Marinagarivorans cellulosilyticus: one gene and its partner. The protein of the gene in region 1 binds, or shares a complex with, the protein of each later gene. Links are inferred from orthologs where the notes say so. Each region holds a gene or a part of one and is shown on either strand. Other genes may lie near its edges.

Evidence for each region.
Region 2: the proteins of secA (region 1) and secY are in contact, whole or in part, in a crystal structure (PDB 3DIN), measured with the Thermotoga maritima proteins. The link is inferred for Marinagarivorans cellulosilyticus from one-to-one orthologs. Residues at the interface, in WP_004082002.1 of Thermotoga maritima: Glu261, Ala262, Arg263, Lys300, Ala301, Arg302, Thr303, Ile304, Ile305, Leu323, Tyr324, Asp325, Pro326, Val329, Ser330, Tyr333, Ile336, Lys340, Phe345, Val349, Glu363, Phe364, Tyr374, Ser375, Gly376, Gly377, Glu393, Ile395, Thr482, Ser483; in WP_004081795.1 of Thermotoga maritima: Glu108, Gly109, Glu110, Glu111, Ala236, Glu237, Arg238, Arg239, Ile240, Thr241, Ile242, Gln243, Tyr244, Ala245, Arg246, Arg247, Val248, Thr249, Gly250, Arg251, Arg252, Val253, Tyr254, Gly256, Ala257, Ser258, Thr259, Tyr260, Leu261, Pro262.

The regions. Positions count from the first base shown.
Region 1 is NZ_AP023086.1:2,605,541-2,612,664, forward strand. The notes cover bases 1,205-4,592. They hold secA (preprotein translocase subunit SecA), read left to right. Parts: upstream 1,205-1,518; coding sequence 1,519-4,392; downstream 4,393-4,592. Other genes in these bases: MARGE09_RS10565 (M23 family metallopeptidase), read left to right, coding at 1,205-1,416; argJ (bifunctional glutamate N-acetyltransferase/amino-acid acetyltransferase ArgJ), read left to right, coding at 4,405-4,592. Outside these bases: lpxC (UDP-3-O-acyl-N-acetylglucosamine deacetylase), read left to right, coding at 1-185; more of MARGE09_RS10565, read left to right, coding at 484-1,204; more of argJ, read left to right, coding at 4,593-5,625; MARGE09_RS10580 (Nudix family hydrolase), read left to right, coding at 5,628-6,578; MARGE09_RS10585 (DUF481 domain-containing protein), read right to left, coding at 6,599-7,124. UniProt on the Escherichia coli protein: Required for protein export, interacts with the SecYEG preprotein conducting channel.
Region 2 is NZ_AP023086.1:469,796-476,440, forward strand. What follows is about bases 3,219-6,127. They hold secY (preprotein translocase subunit SecY), read left to right. Parts: upstream 3,219-3,960; coding sequence 3,961-5,295; downstream 5,296-6,127. Other genes in these bases: rpsE (30S ribosomal protein S5), read left to right, coding at 3,219-3,282; rpmD (50S ribosomal protein L30), read left to right, coding at 3,328-3,510; rplO (50S ribosomal protein L15), read left to right, coding at 3,515-3,949; rpmJ (50S ribosomal protein L36), read left to right, coding at 5,327-5,443; rpsM (30S ribosomal protein S13), read left to right, coding at 5,658-6,014. In the rest of the region: rplN (50S ribosomal protein L14), read left to right, coding at 1-204; rplX (50S ribosomal protein L24), read left to right, coding at 232-549; rplE (50S ribosomal protein L5), read left to right, coding at 566-1,105; rpsN (30S ribosomal protein S14), read left to right, coding at 1,124-1,429; rpsH (30S ribosomal protein S8), read left to right, coding at 1,455-1,847; rplF (50S ribosomal protein L6), read left to right, coding at 1,875-2,408; rplR (50S ribosomal protein L18), read left to right, coding at 2,418-2,768; more of rpsE, read left to right, coding at 2,773-3,218; more of rpsK, read left to right, coding at 6,128-6,438; rpsD (30S ribosomal protein S4), read left to right, coding at 6,453-6,645. UniProt on the Escherichia coli protein: The central subunit of the protein translocation channel SecYEG. Consists of two halves formed by TMs 1-5 and 6-10.

The DNA of each region.
Region 1 (7,124 bases):
TCGGAGATTTATATCTCTTAGGTAACACCTTAATTGGTGAATTCCGTGCTTATAAGTCTGGTCACGGCTTAAATAACCAATCGCTGCGCGAACTTATTCGTCAGCCAGATGCTTGGGAAGTTGTGACTTTTGAGGATGATGAAGAGTCGCCAATTGCCTATCACAAGCCATTGGCTGCTGCATAAACCATAGGTTATGTTTTTTCTGGCGAGGCCTTGGCGCTTGCCTGCTTACAAAAAGCCAACTTTCGAACAGTTGGCTTTTTGTGTTTTATATGCCATATTCTGGCGCCGATTAAGCTATATAGCCAAATCGACTAGGTTTTGTCATTTTTTTGATTAAACTTTAAGCGAGGCGACCGTTATTTATTCATCTTGCTGGCGTCCCAGCATCAGGTCTAAATTACCGTCGATATCAAACACTTTTAAATATGCGCAAGCTCAAAGTATTGCGCGTATTTCGGGTAGCTAAAGACAAAAGTCAGTGAAGATTATATTCATTAGCAAACGCCATGGTGGCACAAAAACAATTACCTTAGGCTTTTGGTCTAAGACGTTTTTGATCGCCGGTATGTTGGCTTTACCGTTAGCCGCGGTAACGTTAATTGCGCTGCAATGGAGTGTAAAAAGTGGTCATAGTCTGTTAACCCAGGACGTTTCAAAAACGTGGGAGCAAACGCTCACCGCCCAGCAGCTAGAAATCGAAAATACCCGCAATGAAGCGCAAAGTAAGCTTGAGGCACTCACACTACGAGTGGCTGAGCTGCAGGCCCGCTTAGTTCGCTTAGATGCGCTCGGTGAGCGCATGACAGTGGCTGCAAAGCTAGAGCATGGCGAGTTCGATTTTAGCCAGCCGCCAGCTTTGGGTGGCCCCTCTGAGGAGCTAGACAACCACAACTTTGAAGTTGCCACATTCATGGATATGATTGATGAGCTGTCCTTCAAGATTGAGGATCGACAGCATCAGCTGCAAACACTAGAAGCCTTGATGGCCAACCAAAAAGTAGAAGAGTCTATTTTTGTGGCTGGGCGTCCAATCACAAAAGGTTATTTGTCGTCGCGCTATGGCCGCAGAACTGATCCGTTCAGCGGGCGCGTTGCTTGGCATGCGGGCGTTGATTTTGCTGGCAAAGATGGCAGCGATATTGTCGCAGTTGCTGCGGGTGTCGTTACTTGGTCTGCAGAGCGTTACGGCTATGGTAATTTGGTTGAAATTAATCATGGCAACGGTTTCACAACCCGCTATGCTCACTGCAAAGAAAACCTCGTTAAAATAGGCGATGTAGTGAAAAAAGGCCAACTTATAGCGCTGATGGGCTCAAGTGGCCGCTCCACAGGCCCACACGTACATTTTGAGGTTTATAAGCATGGTCGCGCTGTCGATCCCGCCTCTTACATTCGTCGAGCCAGCCGCTGAACCTTTAAAGCCCCGTCCTATTTGTTTTTATATCGAACAGTTTCGGCTTTTTAGCCAACTCACTTTTTACCGCCGTTACGGCAACACAATTAAGATACCGTTATGACTCTGAATATTATTAAATTGTTATTTGGCTCTAAAAACGATCGCGAATTAAAGCGTATGCGCAAGCTCGTTAAAAAAATTAATGCCTTAGAAGAGTCTATCAAGGGGCTGGAAGACACTGCGCTAAAAGAAAAAACACAAGAGTTTCGTTCGCGCCACCAAAATGGTGAAACCCTTGATGCATTATTGCCAGAGGCCTTTGCAGTTTGTAGAGAGGCCAGCTCGCGCGTTATGGGAATGCGCCATTACGATGTTCAGCTGATTGGTGGTATCGCCTTGCACGAGGGGCGCATCGCAGAGATGCGTACCGGCGAAGGTAAAACACTCATGGCGACGCTGGCTGTCTATTTAAATGCGATTCCCGGTAATGGCTCGCACCTTGTAACTGTGAATGACTATTTGGCCCGCCGCGATGCTGAATGGATGCGCCCACTTTATGAGGCTCTGGGTTTAACGGTTGGCGTTATTGCTTCAATGCAGCCGCAAGATGAAAAGCGCGAAGCTTATAACTCTGATATTACCTACGGCACAAATAATGAATTTGGGTTCGATTACTTGCGCGATAATATGGTTTTGCGCAAAGAAGATCGCATGCAGCGGCCGCTGACATTTGCCGTTGTGGATGAGGTGGATTCGATCCTAATCGATGAGGCGCGCACACCGCTCATCATCTCCGGCGCAGCTGAAGATAGCTCTGAGCTTTATCGGGTGATGAACCTCCTAACGCCCACCTTGCGCCCCGTGGCCGATTCTGATGGCGAGCGCAATGAGAAAATTCAATTTCAAAAGGTGCTGCTCGAAGGGCAAGAAAAGCCCTGTTCAATTACTGCAGCTTTAACTGAAGCTGATAAAGCTAATAAAGATTTGGTGATTGCGGATGCCAGTGCTAAACCGCCAGTTTGCCGGTTGGCCGAAAAAGGGCATTTTATGCTCGATGAAAAAGGCCGCCAAATCGAGCTGACTGAAGATGGTCACGAGCTGGTTGAGCAGTGGTTAGTCAAAAATAAGCTTATGAAGGAAAACGACAGCCTTTATTCTGCCGGCAACCTAAATCTATTGCACCACGTTCATACATCGTTGAAGGCCCACAAGCTTTATCACAATGATGTCGAATACATTGTGCAAGATAGCCAGGTACTTTTAATTGATGAACACACGGGCCGCACAATGCCTGGGCGTCGTTTATCAGAGGGGTTGCATCAGGCGATTGAAGCCAAAGAAGGACTGGCAATTCAAAATGAAAGTCAAACCTTGGCTTCAACTACTTTCCAGAACTACTTTCGGTTGTACAAAAAATTATCGGGTATGACGGGTACTGCCGATACCGAGGCTGTTGAATTTCGTCAAATCTATGGTTTAGATGTTGTTGTTATCCCTACGAATAAACCCATTGCACGGCAAGATTTGAACGACCTTGTATTTTTAACCATTGACGAAAAATACGATGCAATTGTTAAACAGGTTCAAGAGCTGCAAAGCAAAAACGTCCCTATTTTGGTGGGGACTGCATCGGTAGAAAGCTCTGAAGAAGTCTCTCGTCGCTTTAAGGCTGCGGGGGTTCGTCACGAAGTGCTTAACGCTAAGCAGCATGACCGCGAGGCCGATATTATTGCTCAAGCTGGGCGCCCTGGTGCAATTACAGTCGCTACTAATATGGCGGGCCGTGGTACGGACATTAAGTTGGGTGGAAGCTGGGAAGCTGATGTCGAAAAGCTTGATAACCCAACACAAGCCCAAATCGACGAGCTCAAGGCGCAATGGAAGGAGCGTAACGAGCAAGTTAAAGCCAATGGCGGTCTGCATATTGTTGGTACAGAACGCCACGAATCTCGCCGAATAGACAATCAGCTTCGCGGTCGTGCGGGGCGCCAAGGTGACCCTGGTGTATCGCGCTTTTATCTTTCACTGGAAGATAGCTTGATGCGTATTTTCGCCTCTGATCGTGTGCGCAATATGATGAGTGCGCTAGGCATGGAGAAAGGCGAAGCGATCGAAGCAAAAATGGTTTCTCGGGCTATTGAAAAAGCGCAGCGAAAAGTTGAGGGTCGCAACTTTGACTTCCGTAAGCAGCTACTTGAATACGATGATGTCGCCAACGATCAAAGGCAGGTAATTTATACCCAGCGCAATGATTTATTAGAAATGGACAGCATTGAAGATGCCATTACGGGTATGCGCGAAGAGGTCATGAACGATATTATCTCTAACCATATTCCTCCTCAATCATTGGCTGAGCAATGGGACGTATCGGGGCTGGAGGAAGTTATTAAGGTTGATTTCGGTGTGGATCTACCCATTGCCCAGTGGCTTGAAGACGATAAAAAACTGTATGAAGAACCGTTGCGCGAAAAAATTATTGCTGCAATGGATGAGTTCTACCAGCAGAAGTGCGAGCGCCTTGGCGGTGTTATGCGAGGTCTGGAAAAGCAATTAATGCTGCATGTTCTAGATACATTGTGGAAAGAGCATCTGCAGAGCATGGACCAGTTACGCCAAGGTATTGGCTTGCGCGCTTATGCGCAGAAAAACCCCAAGCAAGAATATAAAAGAGAAGCTTTTGAGTTGTTCCAAGAATTATTGAATAGCTTAAAGCACGATGTTGCGCGTGTATTGTTTAAAGTCGAGCCGATGACCGAAGAGCAAATGCATATGATGGAAGCCCAGCGCAGAATGGAAGCAGAAGCAGCGATGCGTAACCAGCAATTAAAGCATGAAGACGCATCGGCGTTAACAGCGCCGCAAGCGCCAGAGTCTGAAGCTCCGCCTTTGCAGCAGCCTTTGCAGCGTGCAGCACCCAAAGTAGGGCGCAATGATCCGTGCCCATGTGGCTCGGGTAAAAAATATAAAGCATGCCACGGTAAATTAGCGTAAAGAGGTATTGTTATGGCAGTGGGTGAGCACATTTGGCCGGTAATGCATCCTATTGCAGGTTTAACTTTAGGCACTGCAAGTGCGGGTGTTAAATATGCGGGACGAACCGATATTGTTGTAATGGCTATTGCCGAGGGTGCCGCGGTTTCGGGTGTTTTTACGCAAAATGCATTTTGCGCCGCTCCTGTTATCGTTGGGCGAAATCACTTGTCTGCTGGCGATATTCGTTATTTTTTAATTAATTCTGGCAATGCGAATGCGTGTACTGGTGAGCGCGGCCTTGCCGATGCAGAGTCCTGCTGCCAAGCGGTGGCAACACTTGGCGATATTGAAGCGCGGCAAGTGGTTCCATTTTCGACGGGTGTGATTGGTGAATATTTGCCTGTCCCTAAAATTGTTAATGCGCTACCGGCTGCCATGTCGTCGTTGTCTGTTAATGGTTGGGATGCGGCGGCCAAAGCAATTATGACAACAGACACTCGCCCAAAAGGCGCAAGTGTTCAGTTCGAGCATGATGGCGAAGTGATTTCTGTTACCGGCATCGCTAAGGGCGCGGGCATGATTAGGCCAAATATGGCGACTATGCTGGCGTATATAGCAACAGATGCGGTGGTGGCCCAGCCGCTGCTGGATGATATGGTAAAGCGTGCTGCAGATCAGTCGTTTAACCGTATTAGCATTGATGGCGACACATCAACGAATGACTCTTGCTTGTTAGTGGCAACAGGCCAAGCAGGCTTACCTATGTTGAGTGATCCAGCTGGCGAATTGTACGATAAGCTAATGGCTGCAGTTACTGATGTTCACCGGCAGCTGGCGCTAGGTATTGTGCGAGACGGTGAAGGGGCTAGTAAATGTATTAGCGTAGCCGTCACTCAAGGTGGAAACAAAGAAGAGTGCTTAAAGGTGGCCTATGCCATTGCGCACTCACCGCTAGTGAAAACAGCGCTTTTTGCATCAGACCCGAACTGGGGGCGTATTATCTGTGCTGTTGGTTATGCTGGTGTGCGTGCACTAGACACTCAAAAAGTAAATGTTTATTTGGATGATGTTTGCATTGTGCGTGCTGGCCAGCGGGCACAAGAGTACACCGAAGAGCAAGGTCAGGCAGTTGTTGATCAGGCCGAATTTAGTGTGCGTGTAGAACTTGGCCGTGGTCATAGTTCTGATGAGGTTTGGACAACAGATCTTTCGCATGACTACGTCACAATTAATGCGGAATATCGTAGTTAAGTATGTCGTCTGTTCATGTCGCTGTAGGCGTTATCTTAACTCAGAAAAAGGTGCTTTTAGCTAAACGTGCACAGCATCAGCATCAAGGTGGCTTATGGGAATTTCCTGGCGGTAAGGTTGAGGCCGGTGAGCATGTTACGGCTGCACTTAATCGTGAGCTTAAAGAAGAGCTTGCTATTAATGCAACACAAATGCAGCCGTTAATCCAAATTCGACATGATTATGGCGATAAGGTTGTTTTGCTAGATGTATGGACGGTAACTGCTTTTGACGGCGAACCGAGTGGCCAAGAAGGGCAGCCTTTGGTTTGGGCTGATCTTAATCAATTAATCCATTACGATTTTCCGGCGGCAAACCGGCCAATTGTTTCTGCTCTTACCCTGCCGCGCCTCATTGCCGTAACGCCTTCTAGTGGCGCAAAAGATGAAGTTTTGGCTTTTTGCCAAAAGGCATTGGCTCTAGGCGCTGCTGGTTTTCAATTGCGCTCACTACAACTAGGGCCCGAAGATATCAACTGGCTGCATAGTAAATTGACTGAGCTCTGCGGTGTGCCGATTTGGATAAACAGTGCGCATTTATTTGATAATTCAGGCGTTATCAATCAAGCGCTACTTTCGCTAGCTGCCCATGTCCATTTTACTTCCCGCCATTTGGTGCAGGCAAAAAAAGTCGGTTCGTGCATCGCGAATGCAACGGCATCATGCCATAACTTGGAAGAAATAAGGGCTGCAGAAGCGGCTGGAATTAAAGCCGTTTATTTATCGCCAGTGTCAGCAACGCCGTCACATCCAGATGCTAACGGCTTAGGCTGGGATGCTTTTTCACAGCTTGTAGCGAAAGCCAAAGTCCCAGTATATGCATTAGGTGGTATGGCGCTTGCGGACTTGCCGTTTGCACAAAACTGTTATGCGCAAGGCATTGCCGGTATATCGCTTTTTCAGTTTCAGCCCTAGGAGCTGGGCCTCCAGCTAATTTAGTTGAAAGAATAGCTAATGCTAAAAATAAAGCGATAGTCGTCGTTTTTTGGTGTTGTGCCTAAATCATCGGGTGTTGGGCTCTCAATATAATCCCATACAATGGAGGTATTGAAGTCAATGCTGCGGGTTAGGTCGTAACTCAAAGTAGATATGACGTGGTGAGTGTAACCACCTGATGCTTCATTTGCCCAGAGAATTTGATAATCGAGAATAAAGCCCATGGCGCTCGTCACATTCATGTTGTAGTGCGTAGAGGCAATTAGCACTGCCGATTGCTCTCGCTTTTCGCTCGCTTCTTCGACTTCGTTGAATTGAGTAAACTGTATACCTGGTCCGATAAATAAATCCCATTGTTTATTATCTCTGTCGATGGCCTGTAAACCTAGGCCTGCCCCAAGGGTGCCTCGGGCATCAATATTTTGAAAGCGGTCGCTAAAAATATCTAAAAATAACGGGCGGTAGAATAATCGCTGGTTGGCAAAAATATCGAAATTGCTGCGCAAGCGATGATTGTTGGCGGTC
Region 2 (6,645 bases), 2.1 Mb from region 1 along the record:
CAAGTAATGAATGCTGTGGTTGTGCGCACCAAAAAAGGTGTTCGTCGCAACGATGGCTCTATCATTCGCTTCGATGACAATGCAGCAGTATTACTGAATGCTCAAGATGCGCCCGTAGGTACGCGTATTTTTGGACCAGTAACTCGCGAGTTGCGCAGCGAAAAATTCATGAAGATTATTTCTTTGGCGCCCGAAGTGCTTTAAGCACGCCGGTATTTAGAGGACGGGTTAATGCGTAAAATTAAACGTGATGACGAAGTGATTGTAATCACCGGTCGCGACAAAGGAAAACGAGGCAAAGTGTCTCGAGTATTTTCTGATGGTCGCTTACTAGTTACCGGTGTGCAAATGATTAAAAAGCACCAAAAGCCAAACCCTCAAGCAGGTATTGCCGGTGGCATTATCGAAAAAGAGGCGCCAATTCAGGAATCTAATGTAGCGATTTTTAATGCCGCTACAGGTAAGGCTGACCGTGTTGGTTTTAAAGTTTTGGACGATAAGCGCAAGATTCGTGTGTTCAAGTCCAATGGCGAGGCGGTAGACGCGTAAGCGCACTGAGAGAATGATGGCCAGGCTACAAGAACGTTATAAAAACGAAATTGCACCTCAGCTCTTCAAAGAGCTGGGTTTGAAAAATGTAATGGAAACGCCAAAGATCACCAAAATCACCATTAACATGGGTGTTGGTGAAGCAGTTGGCGATAAAAAGGTTTTAGATCACGCAGTTAGCGATATGCAAAAAATTGCTGGTCAAAAGCCTGTTGTTACATTGGCGCGTAGATCAATCGCTGGTTTTAAGGTTCGCGAAGGCTGGCCGGTCGGTTGTAAAGTAACTTTACGTGCTGAAAAAATGTACGAATTTTTGGATCGTTTAGTGTCAATTGCGATTCCACGTATTCGTGACTTCCGTGGTATCAGTCCTAAGCAATTTGATGGGCGTGGAAACTTCTCTATGGGTGTTTCTGAGCAAATCATTTTCCCTGAGATTGACTACGACAAGATCGACAAAATGCGCGGTTTGGATATCTGTATTTCCACCACAGCCCGCACTGATGACGAAGGTCGTGCGCTACTTAAAGCGTTCAACTTCCCGTTCAAAGGTTAATAGGAATTGGTGTAGTAAATGGCAAAGAAATCTATGATCGCGCGCGAAGCTAAGCGCGCCAACCTTGTTAAAAAAGATTCAGCAAAACGCGATGCGTTGAAAGCAATCATCTCAAGCGTCGACTCTTCTGAAGAAGAAGTGTGGGAAGCGATGATTAAACTGCAGAAATTGCCACGTGATGGTAGCGCTGCACGCATTCAACGTCGTTGTCGTATCACTGGTCGTCCACATGCGGTTTACCGCAAGTTCGGCTTGTGTCGAAATAAGCTCCGCGAAGCAGCAATGCGCGGTGATGTCCCTGGCTTAGTTAAAGCTAGTTGGTAAGGTTGGTTCTGAGGAGCAATTAACAATGAGCATGCAAGATCCATTAGCTGATATGCTGACTCGCATCCGAAACGCACAAATGGTCGGTAAGACTAGCGTTTCTATGCCTTCATCTAAGCTGAAAAAAAACGTAGCACAAGTTCTTAAAAGCGAAGGCTACATTACTGATTTTGGTGTAAACGACGAGGTGAAAGCCGAGCTAACTATCGAACTTAAGTACTTCGAAGGTAAGCCAGTAATCGCTGAAATCGATCGCGTAAGCCGTCCAGGTTTGCGCTCTTATGCCGGTAAAGGCGCATTGCCTTCGGTTCGTGGTGGCTTAGGCGTAGCGATTGTTACTACCAGTAAAGGTGTAATGACAGATCGCGCAGCCCGTGCTGCAGGTATCGGCGGTGAAGTTCTCTGCACCGTTTTCTAAACGCCGAGATTTAACGGGAATACAGTTATGTCACGTGTTGCAAAAAGCCCAGTGAGCTTGCCTAGCGGTGTTAATGTGACCCTTAGCGGTCAGAACATCAGCGTTAAAGGCAGCCAAGGCACGCTTGAACTAGAAGTTCACAATAGCGTTGAAGTAAAGCAGGAAGATAACGTTTTGACTTTTGCCGCCCGCGATGGTGGTAAAGCGTCTGACGCATTAGCCGGTACTACTCGCGCTTTAGTAAATAATATGGTTACCGGCGTTAGCGCTGGTTTTGAGAAAAAACTTCAGTTAGTCGGTGTTGGTTATCGTGCGAAAGCAACGGGTAGCACCTTAAACCTAACTTTGGGTTTTTCTCACCCTGTTGATTATGAATTGCCAGAAGGTGTAAAGGCCGAAACTCCATCGCAAACTGATATCGTACTGAAAAGTACTGACAAGCAATTGTTAGGTCAGGTCGCAGCTGAGATTCGTGCTTTCCGTCCGCCAGAGCCTTATAAAGGCAAGGGTGTTCGCTACGCCGACGAGCATATTCGTCGTAAAGAAGCTAAGAAGAAGTAGGCATAGGTTATGAGCGATAAAAAAGAAGCACGTCTACGTCGCGCTCGCCGTGCTCGTAGCAAAATCAGTCAGCTAGGTGCGACGCGCTTGAGTATTCATCGTACTCCGCGTCACATTTATGCTCAAATCATTGCCCCTGAAGGCGATCGTATTTTGGCAAGTGCATCGACTGTAGAGAAAGATTTTTCTCTTGATAAAACCGGTAACGCTGATGCTGCAAAAGTTGTTGGTCAACTTGTTGCTGAGCGAGCAAAAGCGGCTGGTATCACCAGTGTAGCTTTTGATCGTAGCGGTTTCCGTTACCATGGTCGTGTTAAGGCGTTAGCCGATGCTGCACGCGAAGCTGGATTGGAGTTCTAATACTATGTCGACTACCGATAAGAAAGATAGCAGCGCCGAAGGCATGCAAGAAAAATTGGTTCAGGTGAACCGCGTTTCGAAAACTGTTAAAGGTGGACGTATCTTCCAGTTTACCGCATTGACTGTTGTTGGTGACGGTAATGGTCGTGTAGGTTACGGCCGTGGTAAAGCACGTGAAGTGCCTATTGCTATTCAAAAAGCAATGGAATCTGCGCGCCGCAATATGATTAGTGTTGAGCTTAATGGCGACACTATTCAATACCCTACCAAAGGTGTTCACAGCTCTTCTAACGTTTACATGCAGCCTGCTTCTGCGGGTACCGGTGTTATTGCTGGTGGCGCAATGCGTGCTGTATTAGAAATCGCGGGTGTACAGAACGTTCTTGCTAAATGCTACGGTTCTACTAACCCTGTAAACGTTGTTCGCGCTACTTTTGAAGCGTTGGGGGCAATGTCTTCTCCAGAGTCTGTTGCAGCTAAGCGCGGCAAGACTGTAGAAGAGATTTTGAATTAATAGAGCGCCTTAGGGCGTTCTAGTACTAATTACGAGTATCTAGCCATGTCTAAGAATACGATCACGGTTACTCAGGTTAAGAGTATTGCCGGTCGATTGAAAGCTCATAAAGCCTGTGTTGCAGGTTTAGGGCTTCGTCGCATAGGTCACACTGTTCAAGTAGAAGACACTCCTTCTGTGCGCGGTATGATCAACAAAGTTAACTACCTACTTAAGGTTGAGGGTTAATCCGATGCGTTTGAATGAATTATCACCAGGCCCAGGCCGCTCACAGAGCGCTAAGCGTGTTGGTCGTGGTATTGGTTCTGGCCTGGGTAAAACCTGTGGTCGTGGCCACAAAGGTCAAAAGTCTCGTTCTGGCGGTCGTGTGCGTCCAGGTTTCGAGGGTGGCCAGATGCCTTTGCAGAAACGTTTACCTAAGTTCGGTTTTTCTAGTCGCGTTAGCTTAATTTCTGCTGAGATTCGTCTTGGTGAGTTAAATAAAGTTGATGGTGATGTTATCGATCTTGATGCGTTGAAGCGTGCCGATCTAGTTAAGCTTAGCGCCAAGCGTGCAAAAGTATTCTTGTCGGGCGAGCTGACTAAAGCTGTAACCTTGAAAGGTTTAGCGGTTACTAAGGGTGCCAAAGCTGCAATTGAAGCTGCTGGTGGCAAAGTAGAAGACTAAGCGAGGTTCCTATGGCAACGCCGGGAAATTTAGCGCTAGGTGGTTCTAAAGGCACAGGCGAGCTTAAAGCTCGTCTGTGGTTTTTGTTTTTAGCCATTGTGGTATACCGAATCGGTACTCATATTCCTGTTCCGGGAATTGATCCACAGCGTGTAGCTGAACTATTCAATCAAAATCAAGGCACCATCTTGGGGATGTTTAACATGTTCTCTGGTGGTGCTTTAGAGCGTATGAGCATTCTAGCGCTGGGTATCATGCCTTATATCTCTGCTTCTATTATCATGCAGATGATGACGGCTGTGACGCCTTCGTTGGAGACGCTTAAAAAAGAGGGTGATGCAGGGCGTCGTAAGATTAGCCAATACACGCGTTACTTGACGCTCGGACTAGCACTTATCCAAGGCTTCATTATGGTCGCTGGGATGGCTGGTTCTGGAATGGCTTACGTAGGCCTAAGTCCTTTTAGCTTCTATTTAGTGGCTGTAAGTTCTCTGGTCACCGGTGCCATGTTTATGATGTGGTTGGGTGAGCAAGTGACTGAACGAGGTATCGGTAACGGTATTTCAATGCTCATTTTTGCTGGTATTGTTGCAGGTTTGCCTAGTGCTATTGGGCAGGCGATTGAAAGTGCACGCCAAGGCGATTTGCACTTCCTATTGCTGCTATTAATCGGTTGCTTTGCTATTGCGATTGTTTGGTTTGTGGTCTTTATGGAGCGAGCACAGCGTCGCATCACAATTAACTACGCTAAGCGCCAAACAGGTCGTCACGGCGGCTACAATCAGCAAACAAGTCACTTGCCATTGAAAATCAACATGGCTGGTGTGATTCCAGTGATCTTTGCGAGTAGCTTATTGTTATTCCCTGCGTCTATTGCGCAGTGGTTTGGGCAGTCGCAAGAAGGTCGCTCTGGTGAAATACTGCAAGAAATTGCTTTGGCTATTGGGCCTGGTCAACCACTAAACTTCGTTATTTTTGGTGCATTGATCATACTCTTCTGTTTTGTTTATACAGCGATGATGTATAATCCGAAGGAAGTTGCTGATAACCTTAAAAAAGGTGGGGCTTATATTCCGGGGATCCGTCCTGGTGAGCAATCAGCAAAGTATATTGATTCAGTATTAACTCGCTTGACCATGGTTGGGGCTGTCTACATCGCTGGTGTAGCTCTTCTTCCACAGTTCTTAGTCGTGTCTGCAGATATCCCATTTTATCTCGGTGGTACATCACTGTTGATTGTGGTCGTGGTTGTTATGGACTTTATGTCTCAAGTGCAATCTCACCTCATGAGTCACCAGTATGAGTCTGTGCTGAAAAAAGCAAATTTGAAAAACTACGGCCGCTAAGTTAGCGGCTAATTTCGGTGAGGTTAATTCGATGAAAGTTCGTGCATCTGTTAAAAAAATCTGCCGTAACTGTAAGATTGTTCGTCGTAGTGGTGTTGTACGCGTAATCTGTAGTGCGGAACCCCGTCATAAGCAACGTCAGGGTTAAGTATTAAGCGGCTTGCCGCTTTCGTTGCTCAGCAATGAGCAACACAACTGGGGGTACTAACTGTCGTTAATCATTCGGTTAGCTATTGAATTCCAGCAACAATGCCGTTATTCTTCCGCGCCTTTGGCCCCGAGGTTATCCTCGGGGCCTTGCGTTTGTAACGTGTAAGGGTTGCTGTTAGTACCGCAACATAATGAAATATTGGAGTATCTAGATGGCTCGTATTGCTGGTGTCAACATACCAGATCACAAACATGCCGTAATCTCTTTAACTTACGTCTACGGCGTAGGTACTACTTCAGCCAAGAAGGTTTGTGCTGATGCTGGTATTGAAGAGAGTGCAAAAATTGGCGACTTAACTGAAGAGCAACTTGAGTTGTTGCGTACTGAAGTGGCTAAATTAACGGTTGAAGGTGACCTTCGTCGTGAAGTGTCAATGAACATCAAACGTTTAATGGATTTAGGTTGTTACCGTGGTTTGCGCCACCGTCGTAATCTGCCATTGCGTGGTCAGCGCACTAAAACAAATGCGCGTACCCGTAAAGGTCCACGTAAGCCCATTAAGAAGTAATAGCCAGTTAAGTTGAGGATCCATTGCTATGGCCAAGCCAGGTAATAAAAGCACTCAGCGCAAAAAGGTCAAAAAGACAGTAGTCGATGGCATTGCGCATATTCACGCATCGTTTAATAACACGATCGTAACAATCACAGACCGTCAAGGTAATGCTCTTTCGTGGGCAACTGCCGGTGGTTCTGGTTTCCGTGGTTCACGTAAAAGTACTCCGTTCGCTGCGCAGGTTGCTGCAGAGCGCGCGGGTCAAGCGGCGTTGGATTATGGTTTGAAAAATTTAGATGTTGAAGTTAAGGGCCCAGGTCCTGGTCGTGAATCGGCCGTTCGTGCACTTAACAATGTTGGTTACAAAATTACCAACATTACCGATGTGACACCCATTCCACACAATGGTTGTCGCCCGCCCAAGAAACGTCGCGTATAGGAGTTTAATCAGTTATGGCTCGTTATGTAGGACCTACCTGTAAACTGGCGCGTCGCGAAGGAACTGATTTGTTCCTAAAAAGCGGAGCGCGCCCATTAGAATCAAAATGTAAACATGAAACTGCACCTGGCCAGCACGGCCAACGTCGTGGTCGTTTGTCTGACTACGGTGTACAGTTACGTGAAAAACAAAAAGTTCGTCGTACTT